Regions from separate parts of the Sporolactobacillus sp. BBK16-2 genome, predicted to be linked through region 3. Evidence: riboswitches for the same ligand, from Rfam matches in the RefSeq annotation. Region 3 holds a riboswitch; each other region holds the start of a gene.
The links. Region 3 has a riboswitch for S-adenosylmethionine ahead of AC6F33_RS02685 (iron-containing alcohol dehydrogenase family protein). Riboswitches for the same ligand answer to the same signal wherever they lie in the genome.

Region 1: it holds a riboswitch for S-adenosylmethionine, as region 3 does, so the genes downstream of both, metE (5-methyltetrahydropteroyltriglutamate--homocysteine S-methyltransferase) here and AC6F33_RS02685 (iron-containing alcohol dehydrogenase family protein) in region 3, are expected to answer to the same signal.
Region 2: it holds a riboswitch for S-adenosylmethionine, as region 3 does, so the genes downstream of both, AC6F33_RS14055 (copper resistance CopC/CopD family protein) here and AC6F33_RS02685 (iron-containing alcohol dehydrogenase family protein) in region 3, are expected to answer to the same signal.

What each region holds. Positions count from the first base shown of each region.
Region 1 is NZ_CM187611.1:2,509,167-2,512,444, forward strand. Features, by position in the region: gene AC6F33_RS12475 (putative bifunctional diguanylate cyclase/phosphodiesterase) at 1-867, opposite strand, end outside; SAM riboswitch class I at 1,088-1,200, shown strand; gene metE (5-methyltetrahydropteroyltriglutamate--homocysteine S-methyltransferase) at 1,296-3,278, shown strand, end outside.
Region 2 is NZ_CM187611.1:2,837,817-2,841,094, reverse strand. Features, by position in the region: gene AC6F33_RS14060 (FbpB family small basic protein) at 1,244-1,402, shown strand; SAM riboswitch class I at 1,454-1,565, shown strand; gene AC6F33_RS14055 (copper resistance CopC/CopD family protein) at 1,713-3,278, shown strand, end outside.
Region 3 is NZ_CM187611.1:506,285-509,562, forward strand. Features, by position in the region: gene AC6F33_RS02670 (dihydroorotate dehydrogenase) at 1-364, shown strand, start outside; gene AC6F33_RS02675 (hypothetical protein) at 839-1,081, opposite strand; gene AC6F33_RS02680 (hypothetical protein) at 1,112-1,384, opposite strand; SAM riboswitch class I at 1,543-1,652, shown strand; gene AC6F33_RS02685 (iron-containing alcohol dehydrogenase family protein) at 1,773-2,897, shown strand; gene AC6F33_RS02690 (aminotransferase class I/II-fold pyridoxal phosphate-dependent enzyme) at 2,890-3,278, shown strand, end outside.

The sequences.
Region 1 (3,278 bases), 1.5 Mb from region 3:
GCCGCGCTTATTCAAGCAGTCTCTGCAGATAATCATGAATTCATCACTGCTGATCCGATACAATTCTGCATTGAAGTCTTTAAGAGCTCCCTTCATTCTCCCGGATAAAGCGATCAACAGTTCATTTCCTATCTGTCGACCGAAAATTTCATTAATTATTTTTAATCGGTCGACATTTATTTTCAGTAATGAGAACGACCGATTGCTATTTTTATATCCTTTGACCAAATCGACAACCGATTCTTCAGCAACCAAATTATTGGGAAGCCCGGTCAGTGCATCATGATAGGCTCTGAAGCGAATAACCTCTTCTTTTTCAAGTTCACGTTCATGCTTCAGCTGCTGATAACGTTCCAGAATCAATTGCTGCTCTAGACTTAGAAATTTATCTAAAGATTCGGATAGAAATAAAGCTTGTTCAGGATGATTGACCTCATGTTCGACCGCTTCAATAAGCGCTCGACGGTACAAACTAAAAAGAGCAATTTGATTTGCAATGCTTAGCTCATGGTCAAGAAAAAAAACTGCATTTTGCTCGCAATGTACTAAAACGCTCCGATCAAGAGACCCGTTGAAAAGAAGCCGAGTTTGTTCTGCATACATATTTTTCAAGTATTCTTTTGTCTTTTGAGACGGAACCGTGCTCTTTATTTTATATAAATCGAGTACATGTTGGCTCATTTGATTGACAATGTTAACGTAATAATTCATAAGATATGGACGCATCCATTTCAACAGTTGCAGATCCAGTTTATGAATTTGTGCCAGTCGAATCCGTTTTAGAACAGAATGATCTGTGATCGATTGATCAGTGATCTGCTTCTCCACTTCCTTCAGCCATCTGTCTCGATTAAATTGCTCACTCATTTCGTATCCACCCTCATTGTGTCTTCGCTGCTGTTCGTTCATGTTTGAGAGACATACTCACTTTCTTTATCGTCACATGAAGTGAAAATGTGAATATGTTTTGCGTGCAGATCTTGCTGTTTTTAAACTATTTATAAATGATTCAATCCACTTGCGTTGTCGAAGTAAAGCATTGACGAATCCCAAATTCCATGTTAGTATTCAAATTAACTTAATTAAACTCTTATTAAGAGCGGCGGAGGGACTGGCCCTGTGAAGCCCGGCAACCTTTCATTTTATGAAAAGGTGCTAATTCCAGCAAGATTGGTATTTTAGAATCTTGGAAGATAAGAGGGTGCGGATGATAATTCAGGCCTCTCTAAAATAGAGAGGCCTTTTGTTTTTCCCCCTCGAAAAATTTGTTATGCAGATTACAGGAGGATGAAGACATGGGTAAAGTATTAAGTGCGAATCTCGGATACCCGAGAATCGGCGAAAAAAGAGAATGGAAAAAGGCACTTGAGCAATTTTGGGCCGGTAAAATTTCGAAAGAAACGTTTCTAGATACGGTTAAAACACTGCGCTTAAGCTATTTGAAAAAACAAAAAGACATTGGAGTTGATCTGATTCCCGTTGGAGATTTCAGCCTTTATGATCATGTCCTTGATACGGCTGTTCTTTTCGGTTTAATTCCCGACCGCTTTAAATCAAATGAAAAAGAACTATCGCTTGAAACATACTTCTCAATTGCTCGTGGAAACAAAAATTCAGAAGCATCGGAAATGACCAAATGGTTTAATACAAATTATCACTACATTGTTCCGGAAATCAGCAATGAAACCAAACCTTATCTGACGGAAAACCGCCTTCTTAATTTGTTTAATGAAGCAAAGAATGAGCTCGGTATCGTCGCCAAGCCCGTTATTGTCGGACCGGTGACGCTGTTAAAGCTGTCAAAGGGTTATGATCCAGATCATTTTAATACACTGCTTGACGCACTGCTTCCATTGTACGTACAGGTGTTTCAAGAACTGAAAGAAGCCGGGGCTGAATGGGTGCAGATCGATGAACCTATTCTTGTCAAGGAACAGAGCAAAGAAGATCTTGCTGCGTTCGCGAAAGCCTACCATTTTATTAAAAATGGTGTGCCTGAACTGAAGCTTCTTCTGCAAACCTACTTTGAGGCGATTGATGATTACGAAGCTGTCGTTCAATTGCCCGTTGACGGTATCGGTCTTGATTTTGTTTACGGCAAAGAAGAAAATTTGGCATCGATCAAAGCCTATGGATTCCCTGAAGGCAAGGTACTGGCTGCAGGCGTTGTAGACGGTCGAAATATTTGGAAGACAGATTTAAAGGCGACACTTACTGAACTGCAGACACTGCTCTCATCAGTTAAGTATCACGAGAATCTGTGGGTCACACCGTCATCAAGCCTGCTCCATGTACCGGTCACGATCTCAAATGAAACCAATCTTGATCCTGTGCTTCTGAACGGTCTTTCCTTCGCCGATGAAAAGTTGACCGAGGTCGTTTACCTTACGAAAGGGCTTAATGAAAGCGAAGCCGCCATCTATGGTGCCCTTCAGAAAAACAGTGCAGATCTGCAGACACTACAGCAATCCGAACACCGCAACAATAAAGAAGTTCAAAAAGAAATTGATCAATTAGACGAGGAACTGCCGTCACGCCCCGGCTCTTATAAACTTCGTCAGCAAGTGCAAGCCGATGCCTTCAATCTGCCACCACTGCCGACGACAACAATCGGGAGCTTCCCTCAGACGAAAGAAGTTCGTCAGGCCCGACGTAATTGGAGACGCGGCGAATGGTCCGAAGAACGCTATGAGCAATTTATTAAAGATGAAACGGCGAAATGGATCGAAATTCAGGAAGATCTCGGAATTGATGTCCTCGTCCATGGTGAATTCGAACGAAACGACATGGTTGAGTACTTCGGAGAAAAGCTGAACGGATTTGCCTTTACGCGTTTCGGATGGGTTCAGTCCTATGGCTCACGTTGTGTTAAACCACCGCTGATCTTCGGAGATGTATCATGGCAAGATCCAATGACGGTGAAGGAAAGCGCCTATGCTCAGTCACTGACAAATAAGCCGGTAAAAGGTATGCTTACCGGACCGGTCACGATCTACAACTGGTCGTTCGTCCGCGACGACATCAGTCAAGGAGCTGTTTTCAACCAAATCGCGCTCGCTTTAAAGAAAGAAGTGCACGCACTTGAAGAAGCGGATATCCGCATGATTCAAGTTGACGAACCAGCACTTCGAGAAGGTCTTCCGCTTAAGGAAGATAAGAAACCAGGCTATCTGCATGATGCCGTCTATTCATTCCGGCTGGCAACATCATTTGTTAATAATGACACACAAATTCATACGCATATGTGCTACTCGGAATTTGATGAAATCATCGACACC
Region 2 (3,278 bases), 1.2 Mb from region 3:
AGGTGAAACGATGACTTTAAAAGGGCTTAACGTATGAATCTACCCCACTAAAAAACAAAAACTATTCATCCAATGAAACTTTGGCTACAACCGTTTTGTTTGGGATCAGATGCTAAACATACTGATCGAACGGTATGAACATAATCCGAAAGCCACTTTTTTGATTACTTATGCTCTGAAATAATCTTTTAATAGCACTAAAACGTGACTATCCGTGGCTTAAAGATGCTGAAAGCATGAGTCTTCAGATCACCAATCGCGATTTGGTGGAAAGTACAAAAATTTCTTTAAGCAAAAACATGACTTAAGTCGAAGAAATCCTTCAAGCAATCCTATCAATGCAAATGCGTCAATCAGAATATAAAAACATACGAAAGTTCATTTGCTCTAAATACCGTTTTGAATCATCAAGCTTGTGCGCGAACAGACATTTCTGTTTCACACTGGTAGGAAAGTATAAGAAAACATTTAAAGGAAACGAGTGTAAGCGGTCCGAAAAAGCGCCGCGTCCTGCGGCTCACCGGACACTAGTCCGTCCATGGCCGTCGCAACTAAGTCTTCGCCTTCGCCAGGGGCTTGGCGAAGCCAAGTTTCCTAATAAATCATTGGGATCCTTAATTAAGTAACGCGGCCGGAATAAAATAAGCGGAGATTTTCCGGTTATATGCATCCTGGCGCTTGTTTCACAGGTGTATAAGGGTAATTTTTCCGCTTATACACAGAAAAACCCTCCATTTTCATGTTTTTCGATTTGATAAGCGGAATTTCTCCGTCTATTTAAGCAATTTTTTCATTCATTTTCCAATTAAGCGGAATTTTTCCGTTTATTTCTCGGATTGGACGCTTACCTGATCGCCCAACCAAATCTTATGACCTTATCGTCGTACCGACAAGGCAAAACGCTATACTTTCTTAACTTGTAAAAGAGACTTAGCCGCTGCTTGGATGTTCCAAGCAAGTATGAGATGTTACTAGAAGCTCGGAATTTTAATCCCGATGTAGTTCACGATCTTTGATTTGCTGAACGGGGATAAGCGGCTAAAATGGAGCTTCCGCATCTTGCGGAAGTAAGCGCTCGGACGCCTGCGGAGTGTCTCTGTTGATCGCAAGTCAGGGGGATAGTCTCGCAGACATTGACATTATTGAGAAATCACTATTGATACGGATTCCTATTTGTATTACAATGTGAAAAACACCAAAAACATATAATAATACTTGGAATAATAATGAGAGGAGGAAGATCATGGTGCGCAGGCGTTTCTTGTCTTTTAATAAGCTGGTACAGCAAAATATATCTGAAATGCTAAGTACAGAATCGGTGATGCAAGCATTAGAGGCGAAACTGGACCGAAGGCGTGTGGCAAAATTGGAAAACAGCAAGCCGCAAAGTAAAACTCGGTAAAATGATGACTAGTTTGGCGGGGTGCTGTGTTTGTTGAGAATTGAATATGAATTCTTATCCAGAGTGGGGGAGGGACTGGCCCAATGAACCCCGACAACCAACATGTTTGCATGCATGCACGGTGTCCATTCCAGAAACACTGAATGGTGTTTGAAGATGAGAAAGAACCAACGCAGCAAACCTTTCGCATCGTCGTTAGGCTTGTTTTTTTTAGATCAGACTTTTGTGCTCTTCGTGATGCAATTTTTTAGCTGTTTCATGCGGGGCCACGCACAACAATGATTCTGAAAGATCGGATGGTTAATTAACTATGAAACAAAAAATTAGTGCGTTTCTCGTTCTTATTTTTTTTCCTTTAATGTTTGCTAGTTTTGCATCGGCACACGCTTCTGTTGTGAAATCGAACCCTGCTCAGAATCAACAGGTAAACGGAAATCTTAAGAATGTCACGATTCAATTTAATGAAGAAATCCAACCGTCTTTTCTGACCTTGGAGGTTTTGAATCAAAAGGGCAGCCGTGTTGATACAGATCACGCGCAGCGTAACAAGAAGAACCGAAGCGTATTGGAAAATGGTGTAAAAAAGCAGCTTTCCAGCGGCTATTACCGGATGAATTGGAAAGTCGTATCGGCAGATGGGCATGCCGTTCACGGAACGATTGGTTTTCACGTTGGACAACCGAAAGAAAGTGCCGCAAATGTGCAGTCTTCCAGTGATACGCGGAGCGATCTTCCCGGTGCGGACCAACTCGTGATTCAATGGCTGATCTATCTTGGTTTGTCTTTCTTTTTTGGCATACTGTTCTTCCTGAAATTTTTCAATCCGGAACGAAATCTAGTGATTTTTAACCAAAAGGCGCTGCGGCGAACACTTTGGAGTGCCGCAGGGATTCTGCTGCTTGGCGTTCTGCTCGCGCTGCCGCTTCAAGTGACACGTAACGCTGATGTGAACTGGCTGCATGCGTTTTCGGGTAAAGCTGTTGGCGAAACGTTGCTGACGACCTCATTCGGTACACCATGGTTCCTACAAATCAGTAGTTTAATTCTGTGCATCTCCCTTCTTTTCTGGTTATTTCGCACGCAATCCGAGCGAACGGTTCGTGGACTCTTATGGGTGCTCATCGGCTTGTTGTTTGTCTTTTCTTTGTCCAAAGCATTTGTCGGCCATGCCGCTGGTACTGAGGATCAGGAATTGCGTGTTTGGGCTGTGGCTGCGGACTTTCTGCATCTGTCTGCCGCGTCAATCTGGATTGGGTCTTTACTTTGCCTTCTGCTTTTCCTGCCCAGATCGGTAAAAAACAATGATTCTCCTGAGCAGCAAAAAAAGATCTACTGGCAAACGTTGCATCGCTTTTCAAACGTTGCGCTTCTTTTAGTTGGGGTAATCTTTTTAACCGGCTTGATCGGCACGCTGATTCACTTGACGTCATTTCGAGCATTATATACCTCAACTTATGGCTGGATCATCATCATAAAAGCGGTTCTTCTGCTGCTCATGCTGCTGTTTGCGCTCTATTCGAACGTGCGCGTGAAGAAGCAGAGGGATTTTCTCAAGAAAAGTGTACTGGGCGAGCTTCTGATCGGGCTGACGGTTTTACTGGCTGCTGCTGTATTGACCAATGTTTCTCCTCCTGTCCCGAAACCGGCGGTCGACGATGGCACATTTGAGGGATTTAGTGCAAAATTCAACAATGGGAAACCAACAAAGAATACCAATCCGCCGACTGTATTGGAAGATCCGAAAAAAACGATACGGGCTAAGGAAAAGAACTATGTACTGACACTTCGCGTTGAACCGCTCAAACTCGGCCCCAATACGCTGTACTTAGATGTGCTTGATCAAGGGAAACGAGCGCACAATTTACAGCAGGTTGCC
Region 3 (3,278 bases):
CGCGGATGCCTTCACCGTGGCGAACGCATATTCAGCCATGTCCATCGACATCAACACGCGCAAGCCGAAGCTAGGCAATGTCATCGGCACACTTTCAGGTTCAGCAATCAAGCCGCTGATTGTGCGCCTCATCTTTCAAGTGCACCAAATCAGCCATCTGCCGATCATCGGCAGCGGCGGTGTGATGACCGGCAGCGATGCAATTGAAATGCTGCTCGCCGGTGCTGCCGCAGTCCAGGTCGGGACCGCAAACTACCGCAATCCCGCTGCGATGATTGAAATCATCAACCAGATTCGCGACTATTTAATACGCGAAGATATCCATTCCGTCTCCAGCCTGATCGGTCAAGTAGACCTCAGCTGATGCAGATAAAAAGCGCGGTCAGTGCCGCGCTTTTTTTGTTGCTTAAAAACTAGCTCAATGCTGTGTGAAATTGAATGATGACATAGCAAACCCCAATGCCCATGCACGACCAGGGACAAGGACCAGAACCCATGCACGGAAAATGAGATTCAACGCACGAAATCGCTAAATCAATGCGCGAAAACCCGTCCAATGCATGAAAATACGACGCCAACGCACGAACCGGGGCCAGGATCCCCCCCATGCCCGAAATTCATGATCCAATGCACGATAATCATGGTTCAATGCACGATAATCATGGTTCAATGCGCGAAAACCCGAGTCCAATGCACGAAAATACGATGCCAACGCACGAACCGGGCTCAGGATCCCCCCATGCCCGAAACCAGTGATCCAATGCACGATAATCATGGTTCAATGCACGAAATCCCTAAATCAATGCGCGAACCCATGACGCCAACGCACGAACCGGGCTCAGGATCCCCCCCATGCCCGAAATTCATGATCCAATGCACGATAATCATGGTTCAATGCACGAAAAACCCCAATCAATGCACGAAAATACGATGCCAACGCACGAACCAGGCTCAGGATCGCCCCCCATGCCCGAAATTCATGATCCAATGCACGATAATCATGGTTCAATGCACGAAAACCCGAGTCCAATGCACGAAAATACGACGCCAACGCACGAACCGGGCTCAGGATCCCCCCCATGCCCGAAACCAGTGATCCAATGCACGATAATCATGGTTCAATGCGCGAAAACCCGAGTCCAATGCATGAAAATACGATGCCAATGCACGAACCGGGCTCAGGATCCCCCCATGCCCGAAACCAGTGATCCAATGCACGATAATCATGGTTCAATGCGCGAAAACCCGAGTCCAATGCACGAAAACCCGAGTCCAATGCGCGAAAACCCAAGTCCAATGCATGAAAATACGATGCCAACGCACGAACCGGGCTCAGGATCGCCCCCCCATGCCCGAAACCAGTGATCCAATGCACGATAATCATGGTTCAATGCACGAAAAACCCCAATCAATGCACGCCCCCCACTCCCAATGCACAAACTCAAGCATCTCAATTATGAAAAAATCGGGAATGCTGCTTAATTTAAATAAATCATATTGACAAACTGGGGATTAGGCCATATACTAACATCACAATTCCATTTCTTATCGAGAGCGACGGAGGGAACTAGCCCGATGAAGTCCGACAACCAGCACTTAGGTGTATGGTGTTAAATCTAGCAGACCGCTTGGGCGGTACTGGAAGATAAGAGTCAACGTTTACGCTCAGTAAAAGTTACTTTCTTATCGCGGAAAGTAGCTTTTTTAATTTACACATGAGCAAAAAATCTCCCTTTAAGAAATTGGAATAATGGAAAAGAGGGAGGAACAAGATGAGTGAACATGTGGTTCAAAGATTCGGGCCTGAGTATTATTGCAATGAACCCGGCGCGTTTGAACAGCTGCCCGAAATTCTGAATGACAGGCGGTGGCATAACGTCTTACTGGTTCACGGACATCGATCATGGGAGGCAGCTAAGCCTTATCTCCCGCTGGACCAGCTTACCAACGTTGCTGAAGCTGTGCATCAAGGCGAATGCTCGGAAAGCGAAATGGAACGCATTAAGCAATTAAGCATTCAGCATTCGAGCGATGTCATCATTGGTGTCGGCGGTGGGAAAATTCTCGATACCGTCAAAGCGGTATCCGCGCAGCAGTCCATTCCATGCGTGCTGCTGCCGACACTTGCCTCGAACTGTGCCAGTTTTACACCGATCAGCATCGTCTATAAAGAAGACGGCAGTCGGCTTGGAACGCTGAGGCATCGGAAATCAAACGACGTTGTGCTTGTCGAACCAAAAATTATCGCCGAGGCACCAATCGAGGCGTTTCGGTCCGGCCTTGGTGACACGCTCGCCAAATGGTATGAAGCACGCGTCCGTCTGAGCAAAATTCCGCAGGAAGAACGGAGCCTGCCGCTCCAACTGAGCTTTAATTACGCCAAAACCTGTCGCGATACTGTTTTTGAAAACGGAAGGCAGGCGCTTGACGCTGTGAAAGAAAAAACAGCAAGCCTTGCACTTCAAAGAGTCATCGACACCATTTTCATCGCTGCCGGACTCGTCGGCGGATTAGCCGAAGCACATGGCCGAAGCGTCGGCGCACATGCGTTTTTTAACGCCTCGACCTTTCTCGGACTCGAAGCAGTCGCACCACATGGCACCTTGGTTGCCTATGGAATCCTGCTTCAGCTCGAACTCGAAAGCAAGATGGCGGAACAAAAACAAGTCCTTGATCTGTATCAGGATCTCGGCCTGCCGACGAAGCTAGCTCAGGTCGGACTTTCACTCGGCAACGAGCAGCAGCTGAGCATCCTTGCCTATCACATGACCGATTCGGACTCTCGGATTCACGAGTTGCCCTTTGACGTGACAGCAGAGCACGTCCGGACGGCGATTGAAAAACTTGAGGCACGCGCGCAGCAGCACGCAGAAAAGGTGGAAACGACTCATGACTGAATTTGCAGCATCAGAGCGGTTGCAGGCACTTAAACCGAAATTTTTCGCCCAGCAAGCCAAAAAGATCAAGGCGCTGAAGGAAAAAGGCCTCGATGTCATCAATCTCGGCCGCGGGAATCCCGATCAGCCGACCTTTCCGGAAATCGTGAGCATCCTTCATCAAGCGTCGAAAGAAACGGCCAATCAAGGATATCCGCCCTACGGAGGCAAACAGAAGCTGAAGCAGGCGATCGCGGATTTTTATAAAATAAACTATCAAGTCGATCTCGATCCGGACACCGAAATCGCCATATTTAACGGATCAATTGTCGCATTGACGGCGATCTCGCTGGCATTGCTCAATCCGGGCGACACAGCACTTGTTCCCGATCCGGCATTCGG